Regions from separate parts of the Janthinobacterium salmonicoloratum genome, predicted to be linked through region 2. Evidence: predicted binding sites of a transcription regulator. Region 2 holds the regulator's gene; each other region holds the start of a gene.

Region 1 (3,926 bases), on a different contig from region 2:
ACGGCAGCCCCAGCACTTTCAGCACGGACGGGCGCGCCACGTCGGCATCGACCAGCAGCACCGTGATATCCATTTCCATGGCAATGCTCATGGCCAGGTTGACGGCGCAGTAGGTCTTGCCTTCGCCCGGCATGGCGCTGGTGACGACGATCAGGTTGCCGTGGCGGATGGCCTCGGCGCCGCTGGCGCGCGCCTGGCGCAGCAGCGGGCGCTTGATGATGCGGAAATCCTCGGCCACCGAGCTGCGCCCGCCATCGTGCGTGAGCATGCCTTGCTCCGCCAACCGGGCCAGATTCAGGGGGCGGTACCGGGGCGACTGGGCCGCAGTCGCGCCATGCGTGCCATCCGTGCCATAGGGCACGCTGGCCTCGGCTACGCCCAGAATGGTGGGTTCCTGCATGCCGCTGTTCTTGCTGCTCATCGTCGCTCCCGTGGCGTGGTCTAGAATTTCAGCAGCGCGGCCGTCATGACCCCGCCGTACAGCACGAACAGGCTGCCCAGGCAGGCGCCGAAGCCATAGCGGGCGCGGCGGCGGCGCACCTGCTGCAGCGCCGTCCAGTTCATCGATACCGTGCCCAGCACGTTCAAGCCCGTGGCGTCGCGCAGTTCTGCGGGGCTGAGGAAGGTGGGGCGCACCTGGCTGATCAGAAGGGCCGTAGCGACGCCGGCCACCAAGGCCGCGCCCAGCGCCGCGCTGAACAGCAGCGGGCGGTTCGGGCCGACGGGCGCATATTGCACCGTGGGCGGGTCGATGATCTTGAAGGCCATCATTTCGGTGGTGGAACTGAGTTCGCCCGACAGCTTGGCCGCTTCGCGCCGGCCGATCAGCTTTTCATAGTTTTCCTTGTTGATGATGTAGTCGCGGTTGAGCTGCGCCAGCTGCGATTCCACTTCGGGCACGGCATTGCTCTGCGCCAGCAGGCGCTCATTGCGCGCGTTGTATTCCTGCACGCGGGCCTTGATGGCCGCCACCTTCGCGTCCGCGTCCGTCAGCGCCACCTTCAGCTGCTGCAGCATGGGGCTGTAGTTCTTGCCCGGGTCGCCGGCCGCCGTTTTCAGCTTGCTTTCCTCGATCTTGCGTTCTTCCAGCTGGGCCACCAGGCGCTTCGAGGAGATGATGTCAGGATGCAATTCCGTAAATTGCATGCGCAAGCTGTCCAGGTTCTTGTTGAGCGAAGCGATGCGTTCGTCGAGTTCGGGATTCGTGATGGCCGCCGCGTTCGGTTCCAAATCGAGCACGGGCTCGTCGCCCTCGATCTGGCTCAGGATGGCCTTGCGCGCTTGTTCCGCCTCGACCAGTTCCAGCTTGGCATTGTTCAGGCTATCGGACGACATCAGCAGCTGGCTGCCATAGTCGATGCCCTGGCGCGGCAGCAGCAGGTTGTTGCGGATCTTGAATTCCTTCACCAGGTTTTCCGCCGCGCTCAGCTTGTCCTCGTAATTCCTGATTTGCTCGTCGATGAATTGCACCGCCTTCTGTGAATCACCTTTCTTGCCCTGGAAGCTGCCTTCGACAAAGATGGTCAGCAGGCTTTGCACGACGTCGCGCACCAGCTTCGGGTCGCGTCCGCTGTAGCTGATGGTGTAGATGTCATAGGCGTTGGTGCCGGTAATCTTGATGCGGCTCATCAGTTCATCCAGCCGGGCCTCGTGCTCGCGCACGGTCTTCGTGTCCAGGTCGAGGTCGACCATGCGCATGACGCGCTCCACATTCGGGCGGCTGAGCAGGGTGCGGCTCATGATGGCCACCTGCTGTTCCGTGTTCGGCACGCTGGTCATGCCGGCCATCAGCGGCTTGAGGATGGTTTGCGTATCGACAAACACGCGTGCCGACGTCTGGAAATCGTCTGGCAGGGTGATCACCCTGATGAAGCCGACGATGGCCACCAGCCACGCCACCATGACCGCATGCCAGCGGTATTTCCAGATGCCTTTCAGGCTGGAAAGCAGTTGCTGTATCAATTGCTCCATGTCGCTTCCTTCAGGTGACGGTGCGGTGCTGCACGGTAGATGGGTTCGCGGCGCGGACAACGGCGGTATCTTGCAAGAAATGCTTGCCTGTTGGGTAAGCAAAGTATAGGGCGGCTGTGAGGCAAGATTTCCCAAGATGATTGCTTCTTGATACGCCTCAAGGTTCACTTGCCGGGTTTTAATAATCATAGGAGGTTCGCGGCCCAGGCTGGTTCTGCGGGGCCGGCCATGGACGCGCCATCGACTCGAAGAGGCTCCGCATGAATCCGTTTCGCCGTGCATTTGTCTGTAACGCGCTGGGCCTGGCCTTGGCTGGCAGCCTGCTGGGCGCCTGCCGCACGTCCCCTCCGCTGGCACCGGCCGACGACAGCGCGCCCATGCATGACTACCTGATCGGACCGGGTGACTCCGTCAACATCATCGTCTGGCGCAACCCGGAAGTGTCCCTGACGGTGGCCGTGCGGCCGGACGGCAAGATCACCACGCCGCTGGTCGAGGATTTGGCCGCCAGCGGCAAGACTTCGACCCAGCTGGCGCGCGACATCGAGCAAGCCTTGAGCAAGTTCATCCAGCAGCCCGTGGTGACGGTCATCGTCACCAATTTCTCGGGGCCGTATGGCGAGCAGATCCGGGTGATCGGCGAGGCGGCCAAGCCGCAGGCGCTGCCGTACCGTCTGGGCATGTCGCTGATGGACGTGCTCATCGCCGTGGGCGGCATCACCGATTTTGCGGCCGGCAACAAGGCCAGCATCATCCGCATGCGCGAAGGCAGCCAGCAGCAGTTGCGCGTCCGGCTCGACGATTTATTGAAAGAAGGCGATATTTCCGCCAATGTCATGATGCGGCCGGGTGACGTGCTGCTGATACCGGAGAGCTTCTTTTAGAAGCGATCTCAACAATATCAAAACAGCACTTATATTTGTCTTTTTATACTTTTCGGCAAATTTCAGCGTGTAAATTTGCGACTGAATAGCATATTTCTTCTGTTTTTTTTGCCGGGTGTGGGAACTTCTTCAGTTTTTCTCTTGTCACAAGGCATTGGCTTCAGTCCGTCTCGACGGCTGCCGATGAACGTGAGGACAAGATGAGCTTTCAAGATGAACCCATTATTTCCTTCGACACGCCAGGTACCCTCAGTGACCTGGTGGTGGGCGAGGGGCAGATCGATCCTGCCATGGAGCACGAGCTGGACCTGCAGCGCTTTCATATCCGCATGGCCAATTCGCGTGGCCGGCGCGAAGCGGCCAGTTTGCTGATCCGCAAGATGTACGGCTGGCGAGGCTATGCCGTCGATCCCGGCAGTGCGCATGCCCTGAATAAAATCACCCTGTTTGCGGAAACGGCGGGCAGCACCGTCGGCACCATGACCCTGTGCCTGGATAATGATGAGACGGGCTTGCCTGCCGATGAAAATTTCCGCGACAAGCTCGACGTGCTGCGTGAAGAGGGCCGGCGCCTGTGCGAACCGTCGCGCCTGGCCATCGACAAGGGCGTGAGCAAGCGCGTGTTTGCGGCGCTGATTCATATTTCTTATATTTATGCCCACAATATTCACGAATTTACGGATTACGTGATCGAAGTCAATCCGCGTCACGTGGTGTTTTACAAGCGCATGCTGGGTTTCAAGGACTTCGGCGGCGAGCGCGAGTGCACGCGCGTGGGGGCGCCGGCCGTGCTGCTGCGGCTGGACCTCGATTACATGGGGGCCCAGATCCGCAAGTACGGCGGCATGATGGAACAGCATGGGGGTGAACGATCGTTTTACCCCTTTTTTTTTCCAACATGGGATGAGCCTGGCATTACCGACCGGCTGCGGCAGGGGCGCAACTGACTCATTTATTTTTCAGCAAGATCGTCTGCATGTGGCTGCCCGGTATCGCATAGGTGATGCCGCTCGGTGCGCTGACGGCCGCCTCTTTCAAGCCCTTGACGTACACCATGTTGACGATGCCGTA
Region 2 (3,926 bases):
GAGCAGGTGTGCAAATACATGTGCCCCTACGCGCGCTTCCAGAGCGCCATGTTCGACCAGGACACCCTGATCATCACCTACGATACCAAGCGCGGCGAACCACGTGGCGCACTGAGCAAGAAGGCCGGCAACAACGACAAGCTGGGCGATTGCATCGACTGTACCCTGTGCGTGCAGGTGTGTCCGACCGGTATCGATATCCGCAACGGCCTGCAGTATGAATGCATCGGCTGCGCCGCTTGCGTCGATGCCTGCAACAGCGTGATGGACAAGGTCGACCGGCCGCGTGGCCTGGTACGCTACAGTACCGACCATGCGATGGAAAACAACTTCAATTCGAAGCAGATCCGCCAGCGCGCCATGCGCCCGCGCGTATTGATCTACACTTCCATCCTGGCCCTGATCATCATCGCCGTGTGTACTTCGCTGGCGCTGCGCACGCCCTTGAAAATGGACGTGATCCGCGACCGCGGTTCGATGGGACGCGAAGTGGAGGACGGCATGATCGAAAACGTCTACCGCTTGCAGATCATGAATACGTCGGAGCAAACCCAGCATTTTAAAATCAGCGCTTCCGGCTTGCCGGGCCTGACCTTGCTGACGCGTGAAGAAGTGACCTTGCAGCCGACGGAAACGCTGGGCTGGCCGATCCGCCTGCGCGTACCGCACGGCGTCGGCGAGAAGGGTTCGAACAAGATTGCGATCGAATTGCACTCGCTGGACGACCCATCGCTGCATGTGCGTGAAAGCGCGGTATTCATCGTACCGCGCTAATGTAGGAAGGCCGGTCCCCGCATGGGGACTGGCTGATTAAACAGGAGAAATATCATGTCCGACAGTCTGAAACTGCAAGCACCCGTTGCACCGTGGTACAAGCATCGCTGGCCATGGCTGCTGATGATCGGCCCCGGCCTGTCCGTGGTCGTCGGCAGCTTCATGGGCTATATCGCGTTTACGCAGCCCGATGCGCTGGTGGTGGGCGATTATTACAAGCAGGGCAAAGCGATCAACCAGGATTTGAAGCGCGACACGATCGCCAGCGACCTGGCGATGGATACGAGCCTGTCGTACGACGTGGCACAGGCGAGCCTCAGTGGTTCCGTGCACAGCTTCGGCAAGGCCTATCAGGCGCCGCTGCAGCTGCACCTGGCGCATGCGACCCTGCCGGAAAAGGATATCAAGCTGCTGGTGCAGCCCGATGCGGCCGGCAATTTTTCCGTAGCGCTGCCGATGCTCGAACGCAGCCGCTGGCAAGTGCTGGTGGAAAACGACAAACGCGAGTGGCGCCTGTCAGGCATCTGGACCTGGCCACTGCAGCGCAGCATCGCGCTGCATGCTGACGCAGAGCTGTAAAGCTTATTTGCAGACGTCAGTACCGGCCGTAATGGCCTTCAATTTGGCCGGCTGCAGGATTTCAATCTCGCGGTTCGACACGCGCAGCCAGCCTTCCTTCTTGAATTTGGACAGCAGACGGCTGACGCTCTCGATGGTCAGGCCCAGATAGTTGCCGATTTCCTCGCGCGACATGCGCAGCTGGAAATTGCTGCCCGAATAGCCGCGTGCCTCGTAGCGCGAGGCCAGGTTGACGATGAAGGCGGCAAAGCGCTGCGTCGCCTGCATATTGCCCAGCAAGAGCATGACGCTTTGCTCGCGCGTGATTTCCTGGCTCATCATGCGGTGAAAATGGCGCAGCAGGGTCGGCATATTGCCCAGCAATTGTTCCAGGCTGGAAAACGGAATTTCACATACTTCGCTGTCTTCCAGCGCCACCGCATTACAGTGGTGGCGGTCTGCGCTGATGGCGTCCATGCCCAGCAATTCACCGGCCATCTGGAAACCCGTCACCTGCTCTTCGCCGCCAGGATTGATCTGGTACGTCTTGAAGTGCCCCAGGCGAATCGCATACAGGTTCTGGAACGAGTCGCCGATGCGAAACAGCGAGGCGCCGCGCGCGACCTTGCGGCGGCGGCCGATGATCTGGTCCAGCCTGTCCATGTCGCCCACATCGAGGCCCATCGGCAGGCACAATTGATGCATGCTGCAGGTCGAGCATCGCGCTCGCAACGCTTCCACGTTCACTGTGGGCAAGGTTGGAGTGAGTAGCGCTTCAGTCATGTCATTACCTTTTATAAAATGCAATAACAAGTTTACTGCATACAGGGTTGCCGTGTGCCAATTTCACCGTAATTTCGGCGAATAAACGACGTCCAGCCTTTAATTATATGGCAACATCGTCAAAAGCCCATACGGGGCGGGCAATTTATGCGGTGGCGCTTGCCAAGCTGAGGCATTGATAGGAAAATTCCCGTCAGCATTATCTGCCGCCTGTGCCGCCCGGTACTGAAAAGGAAATCATGAAGCCTCTCGGCATTAAAGCAAAAGTCGCGCTGGCCACCAGCCTGACCTCGATCGCCATGATCGCGCTGGTCACCATGATCCAGTTGCAGCACATGCGCGACGACTTCACCCGAGTGCTGTTGAGCCAGCAGTCATCCCTGATCAGCCGCACCGCTGCCGAGCTCGACGACAAGCTGGGCATGCTGCTGCAGATCGTCACCCTGACGGCCAGGCAGCAGCCGCCGGAACTGATCGCCCAGCCCACCCAATTGCGCGCATACTATGCGCGCCGCTCGATGCTGGTGCTGTTCGATGACGTGCTGGTGCTCGATGCGCATGGCGCCATCGTGGCCGACATGCCGGAAGTGGCGGGGCGCGCCGGCATCAACGTCGCCGAGCGCGAGTATTTCCAGACCGTCTTGCGCACGCGCCAGCCCATGATCACCGAACCGATGCTGGGCAAGTCGAGCGGCATGCCCATCGTGCAGATGGTCGCGCCCGTGCTGGCCGCCGATGGCCAGGTGGCCGGGGTCGTGATCGGCGTGCTGCGCCTGTACAAGGACAACTTGCTGGGCCGCCTGCGCTCGGAAAAGATCGGCAAGAGCGGCTATTACTTCATTCTCACGCGCGGCGCCGTGCCGCGCTATGTGCTGCACCCCGATACCAGCCGTTTGCTGCAGCCGCGCAAGCCGAACGCCAACCTGACGACCACCCAGTTGCTGAAGGAAGATGGCGAAGGCAGCATGGTCAGCACCAACAGCCGCGGCATCACGGCCGTCAACAGCTTCAAGCGCCTGAAATCGGTGAACTGGCTGCTGGCCGCCTCGCTGCCCATCGACGATGCCTTCGAACCCTTCGATGGCGTGCTGTCCCGGCTGGTGCTGTGGAGCATCCTCGCTTCGCTGCTGGCCGCGGCCGTACTGGGCTGGGTCACCGTGCGCCTGCTGTCGCCGCTGGTGCGCTTGCGCGATACCCTGCTGGCCCTGCGTACCAGCGGCAGCCGTTTCACCCCCGTGCCGGTGCGGCAGCGCGACGAGATCGGCGAACTGACGGAAGCGTTCAACGGCCTGATGAGCGAACGCGACCGTCTGCAGCAGGAACTCGAAGTACGCGCGGCGGAGCTGGAACAGGAGCGCGACCGGGCCGAGGCGGCCAACCGCGCGAAGAGCGATTTCGTGGCCAACATGAGCCATGAAATCCGCACGCCCCTCAATGCCGTGCTGGGCATGGTGTATTTGCTGGGCAATACCAGGCTCGACACGGAACAACGCAAGTATCTGACCATGGTCAGAGTGGCAGGCCAGTCGCTGCTGGGCATCCTCAACGACGTGCTCGACTATTCAAAGATCGAGGCGCGCCGCATGGAATTGTCGCCCGTCGAATTCGACCTCGACGAAGTCATGAATACCCTGGCCACGACGATGACGATGAATGCGGGCGAAAAGGAGCTGGAACTGGCCATCGCCGTCGAGCCCGACGTGCCGCGGCGCCTCGTGGGTGACGCCCAGCGCCTGCAGCAAATTCTCGTCAATCTGGCCGGCAACGCCATCAAGTTCACCGAGAGCGGCGAAGTGGTGGTGGCCGTCAGC
Region 3 (3,926 bases), on a different contig from region 2:
GGACAATACGCGCTTGTCGATGGGAAAGCGGCGCTCCAGGCCTTGCTGCATCTTGCTTAGCGACACATTCACGTCGCGCGGGCCGATCAGGGTGGAACACGAGGCCAGCACCGTGCAGGCAAAGGCAGCGATGGCGGCGGTTTTCAGCAAGGGACGGAAAGCGGTCACATTCATGGATAGTCTCGGTGGAAAGATGGCGCCATCTTACACATGCGGCCGCTTTCACGCAAAAACCGGCGCCCAACTTGTAGCGGGCGCCGGTTCTCATGTTTGCCTTGTTAATGTACGAACAGGGCGATCAGTATGACGATGGGCAATGGAATGCCCAGCAGCAGCAAGAGGATGGAACGCATGGCACTCTCCTAGATTGAAATGGATGATTTAAATGGTCACGTGGCGCAGCACGCGCTCGTGGTCGCGCTGGCGGCCGCCAAATGTTGCCGCCAGGCTGGCCACGAAAGCGCCCAGCAGCAAGGCGACGAACATCCACAGCGCAGTGTGGGCACCAGCCTTGCGGGCCGCTTCGGCCGCTTGCTGGGCATGAGCCTTGGCATCGGCGGCGGCCTTGGCGGCGCGAGCGTAGACGGCGTCGACTCGCGCTTCCGCTTCAGCCTGCGTCAAGCCCGTGCGGCTGGCCACGACCTGGCCCAGGTAGGCCCGGTCATCGGCGGCCAGGCTGCCCGTGGAAATGCCCGTGGCGAAGATCTTGCCGATTTCCACGCGCTGGTCGGCGACGCTGACATTGGCCGAGGGCGCTGCCGGAGCCGGCGCGGCGCGCAGCAGCATGTCCGAGAAATAGTCGAGCGGATTGGCACTGCTGCCGCCCTCGCCCGCCTTGGCGCCGGCAGCCCCGGCACCTGCCGCTGCAGCCGGGCCAACTACCGCCGCCACGCCGCTGCCCGCATCGATGGCGCCGCTCAGCACGGCGCGCGTGCCGCCGGCCAGTACGGCCACGGTGATCAGGGTCGCTACGGCCCAGGCCAGCAAGCCGTGCGCCGTATCGCGGAAGTGCACTTCATCCGTGTGGATGGCACTCCATTTCACGCGCAGACGGCCTGCCATGTAGCCGCCGATGCCGGAGGCGGCCAGTTGCATGAAAGCCAGCCAGGCGATCGTCGACACACCGATGGCCGCGGCGTTGAACGACCACGGCGACACGGACGACAGGCCCAGGCCCACGCCGAGGATCAGCAGGATGAAGGACAAGGCGGCCGCAGCGGCGGCGCCCGCCAGCACAGCGCCCCAGGACACGCCCGGATTGTTCAGGTCCGATACGGACAATTGTGTAGCTTGCATGGAATACTCCCTTGGTTGTTGATTTTTTAAACCGGTCAGGCGGCCACACCCGTCAGCTGTTCCTTGCGCGCGGCCATTTCCCGGCCCAGCGCGTCGAGATCGACGGCCGTATGGCGCACTTTGGGAAACATGTCGCCCTCTTCTTCCTTGACGTGGTGTTCGATCTGCTCGGACAGCACCTTGACCTTGGCGTCGAACAGGTCGTCGGCGGGATCCATCGCTTCGAGCTGCGCGATGAGTTCCTTGGCGCTCGCGTGCTCAACGAGGGCTTCATCCATCAAGTCGCCATCGTGGATGGGCCGGCGCACGGCCGGGTAGAAGATTTCCTCTTCCAGCTGCGTGTGCACGGTCAATTCCTGGCATATCTGGTCGGCCAGTTTTTTCTTGGTGGCGAATGAGCGGTCGCTCAAGCCTTCATATTGGGCAAACAAGGCTTTGACGGCCTTGTGGTCCTGCATTAATAAACTGATCGCATTCATGGCGCCTCCTTGTTGTAGATGAAACAAGGATGCGCCATAGCGGCGCCAGCGTATGTGCGACGCCTTACACAAACTTGATATTCAATTCATATCAGTATCTCGCGGTTACTTGATGCCGTGATGTCCCATCAGGTCGTACAAGGTGGGCCGGCTCACGCCCAGCAGCTCGGCCGCCTTGGCGATATTGCCGTCGGCCCGCGCCAGCGAGCGCACCATGACCTTGTATTCGGCCCCTTCGCGGGCCTGGCGCAGGTTCAGCGGTTCATCCTGGGGCGCCTGGGCGCTGGCGGGCAAGCCCAGGTCGTCGGCGGCGATCTGCGGCCCGTCGCACATGATCACGGCCCGCCTGATGCAGTTTTCCACCTCCCGCACATTGCCGGGCCAGCCATAGCTTTCGATCAGTTGCAGCGCATCGGCGCTGAAATGCAGGTGGCTCCGGCCTTCGCTGGCGCAGAACTTGTTCTTGAAATGCTGCGCCAGCAAGGTGCAATCGCCGGCCCGCTCGCGCAGCGGGGGGATGCGCAAGACGATCTCGCTGAGGCGGTAAAACAGGTCTTCGCGGAAACGTCCCTGCTCCGCCAGCACTTTTAAATCCTGATGCGTGGCGCAGACGATGCGCACGTCGACGGCGATCTCGGTGCGACCACCGACCCTTTCGATAACTCGCTCCTGCAGGAAGCGCAGCAATTTCGCCTGCAGCGCCATCGGCATGTCGCCGATTTCATCGAGAAAGAAGGTGCCGCCGTGGGCCAGTTCAATCTTGCCCAGAGTTTGCCGCGCCGCGCCCGTAAACGCCCCCCGCTCATAGCCGAACAACTCGCTTTCCAGCAAGTTGTCGGGGATGGCCGCGCAATTGATGGCAACGAAACGCTGGGCGTGGCGACTGGACAGCGCATGCAAGCCCCGCGCAATCAGTTCCTTGCCGCTCCCCGAATCGCCAAGCAGCATCACGCTGGCCGACGAGGGCGCCACTTTTTCCACGCTGCGGCACAGTTTGAGCATGCCCGGGTCGCGGCTGATGATACCCGCCAGGGGCGAGTCCGCCTGCGTCTGCAGCATGCGGCGGTTTTCCTGCTGCATCGCGTGCAAATAGAACGCGCGGGCGATGACCAGGCCCAGCATGTCGGCGTCGAATGGTTTCTGATGGAAATCGTAGGCGCCCAGCGCAATGGCTTTCAGGGCATGTGCCCGCTCCTGGTTACCCGAGAGGATGATGACTTTCGTGTCTGGCGCCAGCGCGAGGATTTGCTGCAGGGTGGCCAGGCCTTCCGTGGCGCCGTCCGGATCGGGTGGCAAGCCCAGGTCCATCGTCACGACGGCCGGCTGGTGGCGCCGCACCAGCGCCAGCGCCGCCTCGCGCTCGCCCGCCAGCAAGACTTCGTAGCCGTCAAAACTCCAGTGCAACTGCTTTTGCAGGCCGGGATCGTCTTCGATGACCAGCAGTTTTTGTTTGCCCATGGCACTCCTTTGCTATGCCGCGTGCAGCGGCAGGATCACGCGAAACGTCGTGCCCACTTGCGGCTCGCTGTGCACTTCCAGGCTGCCGCCCACTTCGCGCAGATATTCGCGGCTTTCAAACACGCCAATGCCCATGCCCGCCGTCTTGGTCGTGTCGAACGGTTTGAACAAGCGCTCGCGGATGAACTGTTCGCTCATGCCCTGCCCTGTATCGTCGAGCTCAACGATGGCCGTGTGCTGTACACGCCGCAGCCGCACGGCCACCTTGCCATCGCTGGCCGTCGCCTCGATGGCGTTCTGGATCAAGTGGCCCAGCACGCGCTCCAGGCGCGCGCGGTTGGCCAGCACCGTCAACTCGCCATCGACGATTTCCAGGCACGGCGCCGGCGCCAGGCTGGCCTTGGCCGCCACGGCCTGGCGCAGCAAGCCATCGAGCAGCAGCGGCGCCAACGCTTCCGGTGCCTCGCCGCGCGCCAGCTTTTGTAGCAAGGTCTTCATTTTCTGCACGGAATGGTCCAGCGTGCCCAGCATGTCTTCCTGGAAGGCGGGATTGGCGCGGTGCTTTTGCGCATTGCTCAATAGCAGGGACAGCTGGAACACGAGGTTTTTCAAGTCGTGCACGATGAAAGTGGACATGCGGTTGAACGAGTCGAACTGACGCGCCACCGTCAGGGTATCGAGCGATTCGCGGTG

The links. The regulator FNR, encoded in region 2, switches genes on or off when oxygen is low (the NO sensors DNR and NnrR bind a similar motif). The targets are predictions, from matches to a motif close to TTGATNNNNATCAA.
Region 1: ACQ4WY_RS00615 (XrtA system polysaccharide chain length determinant) is a predicted target of FNR. The motif match lies at 2,119-2,132, and genes of this name have one in related genera.
Region 3: ACQ4WY_RS00335 (hemerythrin domain-containing protein) is a predicted target of FNR. The motif match lies at 1,785-1,798, and genes of this name have one in related genera.

Annotation. Positions count from the first base shown of each region.
Region 1 is NZ_JBNYXV010000001.1:139,122-143,047, forward strand. Features, by position in the region: gene ACQ4WY_RS00610 (XrtA-associated tyrosine autokinase) at 1-421, opposite strand, end outside; gene ACQ4WY_RS00615 (XrtA system polysaccharide chain length determinant) at 442-1,971, opposite strand; gene ACQ4WY_RS00620 (XrtA/PEP-CTERM system exopolysaccharide export protein) at 2,232-2,855, shown strand; gene ACQ4WY_RS00625 (N-acyl amino acid synthase FeeM domain-containing protein) at 3,056-3,802, shown strand; gene ACQ4WY_RS00630 (S1 family peptidase) at 3,804-3,926, opposite strand, start outside.
Region 2 is NZ_JBNYXV010000002.1:722,909-726,834, reverse strand. Features, by position in the region: gene ccoG (cytochrome c oxidase accessory protein CcoG) at 1-774, shown strand, start outside; gene ACQ4WY_RS16440 (FixH family protein) at 829-1,353, shown strand; gene fnr (fumarate/nitrate reduction transcriptional regulator Fnr) at 1,357-2,115, opposite strand; gene ACQ4WY_RS16430 (response regulator) at 2,355-3,926, shown strand, end outside.
Region 3 is NZ_JBNYXV010000001.1:76,849-80,774, reverse strand. Features, by position in the region: gene ACQ4WY_RS00345 (DUF1439 domain-containing protein) at 1-174, opposite strand, end outside; gene ACQ4WY_RS00340 (hypothetical protein) at 382-1,296, opposite strand; gene ACQ4WY_RS00335 (hemerythrin domain-containing protein) at 1,332-1,775, opposite strand; gene prsR (PEP-CTERM-box response regulator transcription factor) at 1,881-3,233, opposite strand; gene prsK (XrtA/PEP-CTERM system histidine kinase PrsK) at 3,246-3,926, opposite strand, start outside.